Regions from separate parts of the Streptomyces sp. NPDC007907 genome, predicted to be linked through region 4. Evidence: riboswitches for the same ligand, from Rfam matches in the RefSeq annotation. Region 4 holds a riboswitch; each other region holds the start of a gene.

Region 1 (3,194 bases), on a different contig from region 4:
GACTTCGCGATCTTCTCGATGAGCTGCTGTGCGCTGATCTTCGGGAGGTCGGGGTCGCCGGAGTCGGCGAGGGCGGGCACCAGGCCGATCGTCGCGGCCGCCACCCCCACCACCGTGACCGGGACGATGTACCGCGCGGCCTTGCGCCGCCCGGAGCGCTGCTCGTCGACCTCTCCGGCGGTCGTGCTGTCGTCGGATGCGTACGGTGCCATGTGTGCCCTACCTCCGTGGTCGGCGGCGGCTGTCCGTGTCGTCCACGCACTCGTCCCTGAGCCGCCATTCTCACCCGAACAGGTGAGGAGTGGTGTTCTTCCGTGCATCCATCTGACCAAATCGGCCAGGGAGATACGTCAGACCCCGGACTCAACTGCGCGTACTGCTGGGGTATGACACGGAGGGGCGACTTCTCCCCCGACCCGTAGGGGTCGCAGGGGAAGGGCGTGCTAGCCGGCCCGGTGCACCACCGCGTCGCACAGCTCCTGGAGCGCCGTCTTCGCGGTGCACTCCGGCAGCGGTGCCAGCGCCGAACGGGCGTCCTGGGCATAGCGGACGGTGTCCCGACGGGCCTGCTCCAGGGCCGGGTGGGCGCGCAGCAGGCGCAGGGCCTCGCTGTGCCGGTCGTCGTCGGTGAGGTCGGAGTCGAGCAGCTCGCACAGGGCGAGGTCCTCGGCGAGCCCGAGCCGGGCCGCGCGCTCCCGCAGCCGCAGCACCGGCAGGGTGGGGATGCCCTCGCGCAGGTCGGTACCGGGGGTCTTGCCGGACTCGTGGGAGTCGGAGGCGATGTCGAGGACGTCGTCCGCGAGCTGGAAGGCGACGCCGAGCCGCTCGCCGTACTGGGTCAGCACGTTCACGACGGTGTCGTCGGCGCCGGACATCATCGCGCCGAACCGGCACGACACGGCGATCAGCGAGCCGGTCTTGCCGCCCAGCACGTCCAGGTAGTGCTCGATGGGGTCCCGGCCGTCCTGCGGTCCGGCCGTCTCCAGGATCTGGCCGGTCACCAGGCGCTCGAACGCCTCGGCCTGCACCCGCACGGCCTCGGGGCCGAGGTCGGCCAGGATGTGCGAGGCGCGGGCGAAGAGGAAGTCGCCGGTGAGGACCGCGACGGAGTTGCCCCAGCGGGTGTTGGCACTGGGGACGCCACGGCGCACGGCGGCCTCGTCCATGACGTCGTCGTGGTACAGCGTGGCGAGGTGGGTCAGCTCCACGACGACGGCCGACGGCACGATCCCGGGTGCGTGGCGGTCGCCGAACTGGGCGGAGAGCATCACGAGCAGCGGGCGGAACCGCTTGCCGCCGGCCCGCACCAGATGCTGGGCGGCCTCCGTGATGAAGGGCACCTCACTCTTGGTGGCCTCGAGCAAGCCTTCCTCGACAGCCGCCAACCCGGCCTGGACGTCGGCTTCCAGATCCTGGTCCCGCACGCTCAGCCCGAACGGCCCGACGTCGGTCACGAGGGGTCTCCTGTCTGCTGTGTCTGCCGGTGATTACGCGGATTGTCGATAGGTCGCCGCTCTCACTCGAGTCAGCGTATCCGGTCACGTTTCGATCACCGCCAGCGCCCATGGTTACAGGCCGGGTGGTATCCGATCACGACCGCTATGTTTTCGATCAACCTATAAGAACAGATATTTATCGACTTACCCAGGGGTAGAGAACTATGCACGATTTGCCGTGATGATTCGGCGAATTCCCCTTGGCGGAAATTGCCCTCTCGGCCCGTGATCAGTGAGGTCAATCACTTCTCCCCCTACTCCGCACCTTCCCGGCGACCACCCGTACCGCCTTTACCCAATAGCCAGTTGGGCCTTGGCTCCCGCAAAGGATCAAGTGGTCCAAAATCCCCCGACCAAGGTCAACCACTCGATATGTGATGGAGCTGCTTGTTCCCGACATGTGCTCTCGCATACGTTCCGGCCCTGTCCGGCGGACGCCTAATCCTGCCGCCGCCCGGACGTCCCACAGGAACCGACTCACTCACGCGTGGCAGGAGCGGGGGACCCAGGTAAGTCGCCGGTCCGCACAGCGGTCCGGCTCGGGGTGAAGCCGCGTACGGCACACGGCGCCGTACGCGGCCGGGCACCTCCCGGCCCGAACCCGACAGCTCACCTCGCAGGCGCCGGAGAGGAACATCGCCATGGCCGCACGAGGCAAGCACCGTCGCACCAGAACCAGCCCGCTGACCCGAGGCATCGTCGCCGTCGGTACCGGTGGAGCCGCACTCACCCTTCCGCTCCTCGGAGCCACGCACGCGAGCGCCGCCGAGCCCCAGAGCGCCCCCGCCGCGCACTCCGTGAAGCAGGCGGCCCAGCCCGCCAAGTCCCGCACGTACACCGTGGTCAAGGGCGACTCGCTCGCCCACATCGCGGACAAGTACGACATCTCCGGCGGCTGGAAGCAGCTCTACAAGGACAACCGCGCCGCCGTCGGCGACAACCCGAAGCTGATCCACCCGGGTCTGAAGCTGAAGGTGAACACCGCCAAGGCGGACGCCCCGAAGAAGACGGCGACCAAGTCGTCCGCCCCCGCCAAGCCGGCCGCGAAGCCCGCCGGCGGTGTCGCCCAGGCCACCCAGGCGTCCGCGAAGACCTACGCGAACAACCTCGACGGCTGGATCCGCGAGTCGCTGGACATCATGGCGCAGCAGGGGATCCCGGGCTCCTACGACGGCATCTACCGCAATGTCATGCGCGAGTCGTCCGGCAACCCCCAGGCGATCAACAACTGGGACTCCAACGCCGCCGCGGGCACCCCGTCCAAGGGCCTGCTCCAGGTGATCGACCCGACGTTCGCCGCCTACCACGTGCCCGGCACCTCCTTCGACCCGTACGACCCGGTCGCCAACATCACGGCGGCCTGCAACTACGCGGCCGACCGCTACGGCTCGATCGACAACGTCAACGGCCCGTACTGAGCCGCCCCGCCCAGCCGTCGCTCGAGGACGACGGCGATGCCGTCGTCCTCGTTCGACAGGGTGACCTCGTCGGCCACGGCCTTGAGTTCGGGATGGGCGTTGGCCATCGCGACGCCGTGGCCGGCCCAGTCGAACATCGGGATGTCGTTGGGCATGTCGCCGAAGGCGATGGTGTCCGCCGGCCGCAGCCCCAGATGCTCGGCCGCCAGCGCCAGGCCGGTCGCCTTGGTGATCCCGCACGGCTGGAGCTCGACCGTGCCGGGCCCCGACATCGTCACCG
Region 2 (3,194 bases), on a different contig from region 4:
GTGGTCGTCGGCGACCTCACCGGCATCGACCTCGACGCCCTGCTCGCGGACACGCTGGGCGCCTGGACGGGCTTCGCGGCGGAGCCGCGTCCGGTGCCGCCGGTGACCGCCGACGACACCGGCCGGGTCGTCATCGTGGACCGCCCCGGCGCCGTCCAGACGCAGCTGCTGATCGGCCGGATCGGTCCGGACCGGCACGACCGCGTGTGGCCCGCGCAGGTGCTCGGCACCTACTGCCTGGGCGGCACCCTCACCTCGCGTCTGGACCGCGTGCTGCGCGAGGAGAAGGGCTACACCTACGGCGTACGGGCGTTCGGCCAGGTCCTCAGGTCCGCCCCGGACGGCACCGGTGCCGCGATGCTCGCCATCAGCGGTTCCGTGGACACCCCCAACACCGGCCCCGCCTTGGAGGACCTCTGGACGGTGCTGCGCACCCTGGCCGCTGAGGGCCTGACCGACGCCGAGCGGGACGTCGCCGTGCAGAACCTGGTCGGCGTGGCGCCGCTGAAGTACGAAACGGCGGCCGCCGTCGCGAGCACGCTGGCCGACCAGGTCGAGCAGCACCTGCCCGACGACTACCAGGCCACGCTGTACCGGCAGCTCGCGGCGACCGGCACCGTGGAGGCCACCGCGGCGGCCGTCAGCGCCTTCCCGGTGGACCGTCTGGTGACCGTCCTCGTCGGTGACGCGGCGCAGATCAAGGCGCCTGTGGAGGCCCTCGGCATCGGCGAAGTCACCGTCGTCTCGGCGGAGTAGCGGCAGGCGCGCGCAGGGGCCCTGGTTGTCTTCGAAGGCACCAGGGCCCCCTTATGCCCGAATTGGGATGGGAGTTGCCTGTCTGCCCTGTGGGATGCGCTACAAAAGCCGGGATTCGTTTGGGAATTGAAAGCGGCGCCGCTTAGCGTCGTCCGGGCTGTTCGTCAGGCAGTGCGCCGCACCCGCGGCACCGGACAGTCATCGCCGAGTCCCCGTACGGCGCGAGCCAGGGGAGCCGGGGACCCACCGCAGTCCCTGGGGTGAATCGGACGCCCGCGCGTGCCGCGAGGGAGTCCGTAGGAGACCTTCCTGCTCCGAACCCGTCAGCTAACCCGGTAGGCGAGAGGGAAGGAAAGGACCAGCCACCACATGGCGTTCACTCGCGCCACCGGGAAGCACCGTCGTCCCAGCAGGATCCAGCGCGGCACCGCCCGCGCGGCAGGTGTGGCGGCCCTCGCCACCACCGGCGTGATCGGCACCGTGGCGGCCCCCGCGGCCTTCGCCGCCGAGCCCAGCACGGAGCAGACGGGTCTCACCCCGGTCGTCACCATGGGCGACACCGTGGCCCAGCAGATCGACGCCCAGGCCGTCGCGCAGCAGCAGGCCGCCGACGAAGCCGCCGCCAAGCAGAAGGCCGAGGAGGCCGCCCGCAAGCGGGCCGCCGAGGTGGCCGAGAAGGCCAAGGAGGCGGCCGAGAAGGCCCGCGCGGCCAAGGAGCGCGCCGCCCGCGAGGCCGAGCGCAAGCGCCTCAACGCCTTCGTGGCCCCGATCTCCGGCTCGTACGTCTCCACCGCCTACCAGGCCAGCAGCGGTCTGTGGTCCTCCGGCAGCCACACCGGCGTGGACTTCCACGCCGCCAGCGGCACCTCCGTCCACGCGGTCGGCATGGGCGAGGTCGTCGAGGCCGGGTGGGGCGGCTCCTACGGCAACAACATCGTGATCAAGATGAACGACGGCACGTACACCCAGTACGGCCACCTGTCGTCCATCGCTGTCTCGGTCGGCCAGAAGGTCACCCCCGGTCAGCAGATCGGCCTGTCCGGCGCGACCGGCAACGTCACCGGCCCGCACCTGCACTTCGAGGCCCGTACGAGCCCCGAGTACGGCTCCGACATCGACCCGGTCGCCTACCTCCGCTCGCACGGCGTCAGCCTCTGACCGGAACCTCTCCGCCGTTCCCGAAAGCCCCGGCTCCCCGAGCCGGGGCTTTCGGCGTTTGCGGGCCACCGGACTACGGCCTCCCGGATGGCCTCCCGGGCGGCCCGTGGATGTCCGCTGTCCAAAAAATATCCATGGATTCCCGCTTGCCGTCGGAAATTCCGGCTCATTGCAATAGAGTCACGGAACACACGCCGCTCGTCGGCGTTTCACGGGGATTAAGCGGAGGTCGGTCATGCGTATTCCCGCGCACTCGGTGTGCACCGCCATCCGCGACGACATCGTCGCGGGTGTCCACGCGCGCGGCAGCCGGCTCACCGAGGAACTCCTCGCCCGCCGCTACGGCGTCTCGCGGGTGCCCGTCCGGGAGGCGCTGCGCACGCTGGAGGCCGAGGGCTTCGTGGTGACCCGTCGGCACGCGGGCGCGTGCGTGGCCGAGCCCACCGAGCAGGAGGCCGCCGACCTGCTGGAGATGCGGATGCTCCTGGAGCCGCTCGGTGCGGCCCGAGCCGCCCAGCGCCGCACCGAGGCGCATCTGAAGGTCCTGCGCGGCCTGGTCCGGCTGGGCCAGGACCGGGCCCGTCGCGGCACCAGCGACGACCTGCGCTCCCTGGGCGTGTGGTTCCACGAGACGCTCGCCCAGGCCTCCGGCAGCCCCGCCCTGACCTCGATGCTCACTCAGCTCCGCCACAAGATCACGTGGATGTACGCCGTGGAGGCGCCGCTCAGCCCGGTGGAGTCCTGGGCGGAGCACGGCGCGATCGTGGACGCGGTCGCGCGCGGGGACGGCGAGCGCGCGCGGGCGGTCACAGCGCTGCACACCGAGCGCGCTACCGGGGCGCATCGCCTGCGCATCGGCTCCACCGGGGAGCGCGCCGACCGTGTGAGGAACTCGCAACATGCCGTAAACACGGCGAGCCCGCGGCATTAACACGGTGGCCGTATACAAAGAGACGGCAATTCCCGGAGTTCCTCGACGAGCGTTCCGGTGAATTAATTCCGGCTGCGCGGGTGCGGAAAACACTTCTCCCTGGCGGCCCGGCAATGGCGAAGGACTCGCCCGGTGAATTCGGACGAGCCCTTCACTGTGCGCCGGATCGGGCGCCGGGAAATCAGACGGTCTCGGGCAGTTCCTCGAGACCCTCGGCGACCAGCTTCGCCAGCCGGTCGAGGGCGGCGTCCGCGCCCTCGGCGTCGGAGGCGAGGACGATCTCCTCGCCTCCCTGTGCGCCGAGACCCAGGACGGCCAGCATCGAGGCCGCGTTGACGGGGTTGCCGTC
Region 3 (3,194 bases), on a different contig from region 4:
ACCGGGACCCGGAGCGGTTCGCCGATCCGGAGGTCCTGGACCTCTCCCGCCGTGACAACCAGCACCTCGGGTACGGCCACGGCATCCACTACTGCCTCGGCGCCCCGCTCGCCCGCCTGGAGGGCCAGACCGCGCTCGCCACGCTCCTCACCCGGCTCCCGGACCTCCGGCTCGCCGTGGATCCGTCCGATTTGAGGTGGCGCGGCGGCCTCATCATGCGGGGGCTGCGCACCCTGCCGGTGGAGTTCGTACCCGGCAGCACCGGCCGAAGGTGACGAAACATCAGACCTGTGATCTTCACGTGATCTACGCGGCATGAACTTGTGACAAGTGATCGACTGCCGATACGTTCACCCATCAACGCGGCGGGGAATCACGCCGCGTCGGTCACTGCTGTCGCGCGAAAGGTCTCCGTATGCTCTCCGGGAACGGTCGGCACCGTCGCCCCCGCCAGGCTCCGGCTCTCCTCGTGGCGGCCGGAGTGACCGGCTCCGCCATCGCCATCCCCCTCCTCGGGGCCTCCGGCGCCAGCGCGGCCGACGGCACGACCTGGGACCGGGTCGCGGACTGCGAGACCGGCGGCGCCTGGAGCCAGAACAGTGGCAACGGCTACTACGGCGGCCTGCAGTTGTCCCAGGAGGACTGGGAGAACCACGGCGGCCTCGACTACGCCGCGAGCGCCGACCTGGCCAGCCGCTCCCAGCAGATAGCCGTGGCCGAGAGAATCCTCGCCGACCAGGGGGTCGGCGCGTGGCGCACCTGTGGCCTGCTCTCCGGCCTGGAGCAGGGCAAGGGATCGGATTCATCCGAATCCTCGGGATCATCAGACTCGTCCGATGAAGAAGTGGATTCGTCCGGTTTGCTCGACTCGCTCGGTTCGTCCCCTTCGGAGAGCGCATCCCCTTCCCCCTCGGCGTCGCCTGACGGGTCGTCGACCTCGAAGGATAAAAACGCCGATCCGGACAAGTCGCCCGAATCCACCGGCTCGTCCCAGGGTCGGCCGTCCGACGACTCCTCGTCGACCCCCTCGAAGAGTGACAAGTCCGACAGCTCGCAGTCCGCGGACGGCTCCTCGGAGTCGGCCGACGCCGGCTCCGGCCGTCACCGCGGACCCAGCGCCGACGAGACGCAGGCGCCCGGGGACGGCCGTACGGGTGAATCCACGGGCCGTCACGCCTCGCGCGGTGACGACAGCTCCCGGGACGCCTCCGAGGGCGCCTACATCGTGGGCGTCGGCGACAGCCTCTGGTCCATCGCCGACTCCCTTGAGGTCAGCGGCGGATGGCACGCGCTCTACGAGGGCAACGAGAAGGCCGTCGGTTCCGACCCGGACCTCATCCTCCCCGGTGAGAAGCTCACGGTCGAGGGCGAAGCGGACGAGAAGTAGCGGTTCGGGCAGTGCGGAAACCGGGGTGGAAGTCGCCCCGAAACCGCGCGAGTTAGCGCCCCGATTCGCGGCTGATGTCCCGTTTGGGTCCCGTGAGAGATAGATCTCAGAAGCCCTGATCGTCTTTGAAATTCCGTCGATCGCGTGTCTACGGTCGTGACCGCTCGCCACCGCGAGCCCCGGCTGCCGCAACGCCGAATCCTGCCAGCGGCCGCACGGGAACAGTCGTCGCGTCAAGCGCCGTAGGCAGGAGCGGGGGACCCAAGGTAGGTGCCCGACCGGCAGTTTGTGCCGGAAGGGCTTGGGGTGAAGCCGTGTCCCGGGAGGGACACGGCCGGGCAACTCAACCGGCCCGAACCCGACAGCTCACCTCGCAGGCGTCGGTGAGGGGATCCATCCATGCTGTTTTCCGGCAAGGGCAAGCACCGTCGTCCGTCCAAGACCACCCGTGCCGCCGCGCTCGCCGGCGTCACCGGTGTCGCCATCGCCGCCCCGCTGATGGCGGCCGGCAACGCCTCCGCCGCCACCGCCTCCGAGTGGGACGCGGTCGCCCAGTGCGAGTCCGGCGGCAACTGGTCCATCAACACCGGCAACGGCTACTACGGCGGTCTGCAGTTCTCCGCCTCCACCTGGGCCGCGTACGGCGGCACCCAGTACGCCTCCACCGCCGACAAGGCCAGCAAGGACCAGCAGATCCAGGTCGCCGAGAAGGTCCTGGCGAGCCAGGGCAAGGGCGCCTGGCCGGTCTGCGGCAAGGGCCTGTCGAGCGCCGGCTACACCGGCGGCTCCTCGAGCGACTCCGGCAGCTCCACGCAGCAGAGCCAGCAGAGCACCGAGTCCCGCGAGACCCAGCAGCAGCCGGCCTCCCGCTCCGACGAGCGCCCGGCGGCCAAGAAGACCGTCACCACCCCGACCGGCAAGAAGGTCAAGAAGGGCGACGGCGAGTACAAGGTCGTCAAGGGTGACACCCTCAGCTCGATCGCCGCGGACAAGAAGGTCAAGGGCGGCTGGGAGAAGCTCTTCGAGCTGAACAAGGACATCGTCGAGGACGCCAACCTCATCTACCCGGGCCAGCAGCTGCACCTGAAGTAAGCAGCGGCCCCCCCGGACCCTCCGGGGTCCGGCCCCCCACCCGGATCTTCCGGGGTCCACGGGCTCCCCGCCCCGGTGCGTCACCCCCCGTACGCACCGGGGCGGGGTTTTTTCGGCAACGCGCTTTGTTCCGTTCGGAAACAATTTACGCTCGGTTCTGTCCATGAGGTGGGCGACCCGGTGGCCGATCGCCCCGGGCCGGTTAGGCTCATGTCGCGAGCCACCGGGCCCGCACCTCGCCGGGTCCGCGCGACCCGCGTACCGCGTCACATCAAGAAGGAGATGCTCGTGCCGTCCATCGACGTCGTCGTAGCCCGGGAAATCCTGGACTCCCGAGGCAACCCCACGGTCGAGGTCGAGGTCGGCCTCGACGACGGCAGCACCGGTCGTGCCGCCGTCCCGTCCGGCGCCTCCACGGGCGCCTTCGAGGCCATCGAGCTCCGCGACGGCGACTCGAACCGCTACCTCGGCAAGGGCGTGGAGAAGGCCGTCCTCGCCGTCATCGAGCAGATCGGCCCGGAGCTGGTCGGCTATGACGCCACGGAGCAGCGCCTGATCGACCAGGCGATGTTCGACCTGGACGCCACCGACAACAAGGGCTCCCTCGGCGCCAACGCCATCCTCGGCGTCTCGCTCGCCGTCGCCCACGCCGCCTCCGAGGCCAGCGACCTGCCGCTGTTCCGCTACCTGGGCGGCCCCAACGCGCACCTGCTGC
Region 4 (3,194 bases):
GGCAGGCCTCGCGCCGCAGCATGCCGTCCTTCTCCAGCCGCGTGACCGCGTACGTCAGCCGGCTGCGGGTGATCTTCAGCCGCTCGGCGAGATCGGTCATGCGCAGCCGCCGTTCCGGGGACTCCGACAGGACGGACAGGATGGAGTAGTACAGGTGCGGCATGCCGGCGTCCTGCTGGAGCTGCCGGTCGATCGCGTCCTCCAGGAGCAGCGAGGCTGCCATGTAGGCGCGCCAGGCGCGCTGCTCCTCGGGGGTGAGCCAGCGAGTCGTCATGCCGCCAGTGTAGGTTTGTTTCAAACTTGAACCAAGCCCTGTCCGTCCCGCCGTCCCGACCAGCCGCGGAGCACCGATGCCTCACCCGTACGTCCTGCTGTCCGCCGCCGTCTCCCTCGACGGCTACCTGGACGACACCGGGCCCGACCGCCTGCTGCTGTCCAGCCCGGCCGACTTCGACCGGGTCGACGAGGTCCGGGCCGGCGTCGACGCGATCCTGATCGGCGCCGGCACCATCCGCGCCGACAACCCCCGCCTGCTGGTGAACTCGGAGCGGCGCCGGGCCGCCCGCACGGCCGCGGGCAAGCCCGAGTACCCCCTCAAGGTCACGGTCAGCGGCTCGGGTGACCTCGACCCGGACGCCCGCTTCTGGCACACCGGCGGCGAGAAGCTCCTCTACACGACCGACCAGGGCGCCGAACGCGCCCGTGCGCTCGGCCTCGCCGCCGACGTCGTCCCGCTCGGCACCGAACTGGACTGGCGGCGGCTGCTCACGCACCTGCACGACGTGCGGGGCGTGGGACGGCTCATGGTCGAGGGTGGCGGCCTGATCCACACCCAGCTCCTCACCCAGGGCCTGGCCGACGAGCTCCAGCTGGTCCTCGCCCCGCTCTTCGTGGGCGACCCCCGGGCGCCCCGGCTCTTCGGCCCGGGCGGCTACCAGGGCGGCCGGCTCCGGCTGCTGGAGTCGCGGCGGATCGAGGACGTCGTCCTGATGCGCTACGAGCCGACCGCCCCGGGAACCGGCCCCCTGCCCGCCGCCGCCGACCACCATTGGCTGGCCCTCGCCTGTGAACTGGCCGAGCGCTGCCCCCCGTCGGACACGGCGTTCAGCGTGGGTGCGGTCGTGGTCGCCGCCGACGGCACGGAACTGGCCCGCGGCCACTCCCGTGAGGGCGGCGACGCGGTGGTGCACGCCGAGGAGGCGGCCCTCGCGAAGCTCGACCCGGCCGACCCGCGCCTGCCCGGCGCGACGGTGTACAGCAGCCTGGAGCCGTGCGCCCGCCGCGCCTCCCGGCCCGCGCCCTGCGCCCGGCTGATCCTCGACGCGGGCGTACGGCGGGTCGTCACGGCCTGGCGCGAGCCGGACACCTTCGTGACGGACGCCGACGGCAGCGGCCTGCTGGCGGCCCGGGGGGTGGAGGTCCTCGTCCTGCCGGAACACGAGGAGCGGGCCAAGGCCCCGAACCGCCACCTGACGCGCTGAGCACGGGCCGGACGGAGGGTGTGCGCGAGCGGTCCCGCGGATGGCGTACACTGGTGAACACAACGACGCGGGGTGGAGCAGCTCGGTAGCTCGCTGGGCTCATAACCCAGAGGTCGCAGGTTCAAATCCTGTCCCCGCTACTGAAGGCCGAGGGCCGGAATCCGAAAGGGTTCCGGCCCTCGGTGCTTTCCCGGTGTCCACCCCGTGGCTCGCTACGGTCGGTGAGCGAACCGTCCCGTTCCGCATAACATCTGACACACCGTCAAAAACGTTCAGTCACCTGCATGATGGTCAACTCGCCCGATTTGAACCGGTCATGGCAGGTAAGTCCGCGCGAAAAAGGCTAATGATCAAGCGGAACCGCTGGAATACCCCCCGCGCCTCCATTAACGTTCGATAACGCAGCGCGGTCGTCCCAGCCGTCACAGAAGGCGGCTCCGTGCGCACGCGCCGAATCCCGCAAGGGAACCGGGGAACCACCACTTGGGGTGAATCGGGCGGATACCACCGTGGAAGCACGGCAGGTATACGCGCGTAGGAGACCTTCCTGCTCCGAACCCGTCAGCTAACCCGGTAGGCGAGAAGGAAGGAAAGGAGTACGCCCACGTGGCGTCCAACCGGCCTGCCCCCACGGCCCCGTACGCGCCGAAGCGCGACACCGACACCTTCGGCTACGGCGGTCAGCGCACCGACGAGGGCCCGTTCCAGGAGTGGAACCCCACCGAGGAGTCCATCCGTCCCGTCCGCGGCCGGCATCGCGTCACCAAGCAGCGCGGCGGAGGTCTCGCCCGCAGCTCCACCGTCCTGGGCGTCGGCGTCATAGCTGCCGTGGGTGCCGGCGGCATCGCCAGTGCCCAGACCGGCAAGCCCCCGGTGTCCATCTCCGTTCCGGACCTGCCCTCGGTGGGTTCCCTCATTTCGGACGACGACACCCCCGAAGGTTCCGCCACCCCGCTCAGCAGCCTCGGCACCGCCACGGCGGACACCGCGCAGGACACGTCCGGCGCCCGTGCCGGGGCCGGTGACGCGCTGCGCGCTCGGATCATGGCGCAGGTCGAGCACCAGCAGGAGCAGATCGAGACCAAGGCCGCCGAGGACGCCGCGGCCGCCGCCGAGAAGGCGGCCAAGGAGGCGGTCGCCAAGGCGGAGCAGGAAGCCAAGGCCAAGGCCGCCGAGGCGAAGAGGAAGGCGGAGGAGGAGGCCAGGAAGAAGGCCGAGGCCGAGCGGCTCGCCGCCCTCGCCAAGCAGTTCACGCTGCCGATCTCCTCGTACACCCTCACCTCGACGTTCGGCCAGGCCGGCGCCTACTGGTCCTCCGGCTACCACACCGGCCTCGACTTCGCCGCCCCCACGGGCACGCCGATCAAGGCCGTGCACAGCGGCACGATCACCGAGGCGGGCTGGAACGGCTCGTACGGCTACAAGACCGTCCTCACCCTCGATGACGGCACCGAGATCTGGTACGCGCACCAGTCCTCCATCGGCGTCAGCGTCGGCCAGAAGGTCAGCACCGGCGACGTGATCGGCCGCGTGGGCGCCACCGGCAACGTCACCGGCGCGCACCTGCACCTCGAAGTCCACTCCGGCGGATCCGCGAGCGGCATCGACCCGATGGCGTGGCTGCGCGGCAAGGGACTGAACCCGTAAGCGGTACGCCCCCTTTGCAGCACCCCGACCGAAAACCGGCGGCCCTGACGACGACCCCCCGACGTC

What was found. A riboswitch is a leader RNA that binds a small molecule or an ion and turns the genes downstream of it on or off. The one in region 4 is predicted to bind cyclic di-AMP.
Region 1: linked by a shared signal. The riboswitch ahead of ACFZDI_RS05235 (transglycosylase SLT domain-containing protein) and the one ahead of ACFZDI_RS24420 (peptidoglycan DD-metalloendopeptidase family protein) in region 4 are both predicted to bind cyclic di-AMP.
Region 2: linked by a shared signal. The riboswitch ahead of ACFZDI_RS35500 (M23 family metallopeptidase) and the one ahead of ACFZDI_RS24420 (peptidoglycan DD-metalloendopeptidase family protein) in region 4 are both predicted to bind cyclic di-AMP.
Region 3: linked by a shared signal. The riboswitch ahead of ACFZDI_RS24870 (transglycosylase family protein) and the one ahead of ACFZDI_RS24420 (peptidoglycan DD-metalloendopeptidase family protein) in region 4 are both predicted to bind cyclic di-AMP.

The regions. Positions count from the first base shown of each region.
Region 1 covers NZ_JBIBKR010000001.1:1,128,489-1,131,682, forward strand. Annotated here, with positions in the region: gene ACFZDI_RS05225 (outer membrane lipoprotein carrier protein LolA) at 1-212, opposite strand, end outside; gene ACFZDI_RS05230 (polyprenyl synthetase family protein) at 444-1,454, opposite strand; cyclic di-AMP (ydaO/yuaA leader) riboswitch at 1,957-2,132, shown strand; gene ACFZDI_RS05235 (transglycosylase SLT domain-containing protein) at 2,138-2,914, shown strand; gene ACFZDI_RS05240 (Cof-type HAD-IIB family hydrolase) at 2,878-3,194, opposite strand, start outside.
Region 2 covers NZ_JBIBKR010000011.1:123,182-126,375, forward strand. Annotated here, with positions in the region: gene ACFZDI_RS35495 (insulinase family protein) at 1-756, shown strand, start outside; cyclic di-AMP (ydaO/yuaA leader) riboswitch at 949-1,113, shown strand; gene ACFZDI_RS35500 (M23 family metallopeptidase) at 1,126-1,914, shown strand; gene ACFZDI_RS35505 (GntR family transcriptional regulator) at 2,150-2,845, shown strand; gene ACFZDI_RS35510 (HPr family phosphocarrier protein) at 3,027-3,194, opposite strand, start outside.
Region 3 covers NZ_JBIBKR010000006.1:88,702-91,895, reverse strand. Annotated here, with positions in the region: gene ACFZDI_RS24880 (cytochrome P450) at 1-275, shown strand, start outside; gene ACFZDI_RS24875 (transglycosylase family protein) at 416-1,387, shown strand; cyclic di-AMP (ydaO/yuaA leader) riboswitch at 1,616-1,782, shown strand; gene ACFZDI_RS24870 (transglycosylase family protein) at 1,787-2,479, shown strand; gene eno (phosphopyruvate hydratase) at 2,768-3,194, shown strand, end outside.
Region 4 covers NZ_JBIBKR010000005.1:776,969-780,162, forward strand. Annotated here, with positions in the region: gene ACFZDI_RS24405 (MarR family winged helix-turn-helix transcriptional regulator) at 1-274, opposite strand, end outside; gene ACFZDI_RS24410 (dihydrofolate reductase family protein) at 351-1,481, shown strand; tRNA gene ACFZDI_RS24415 (tRNA-Met) at 1,548-1,621, shown strand; cyclic di-AMP (ydaO/yuaA leader) riboswitch at 1,920-2,076, shown strand; gene ACFZDI_RS24420 (peptidoglycan DD-metalloendopeptidase family protein) at 2,088-3,128, shown strand.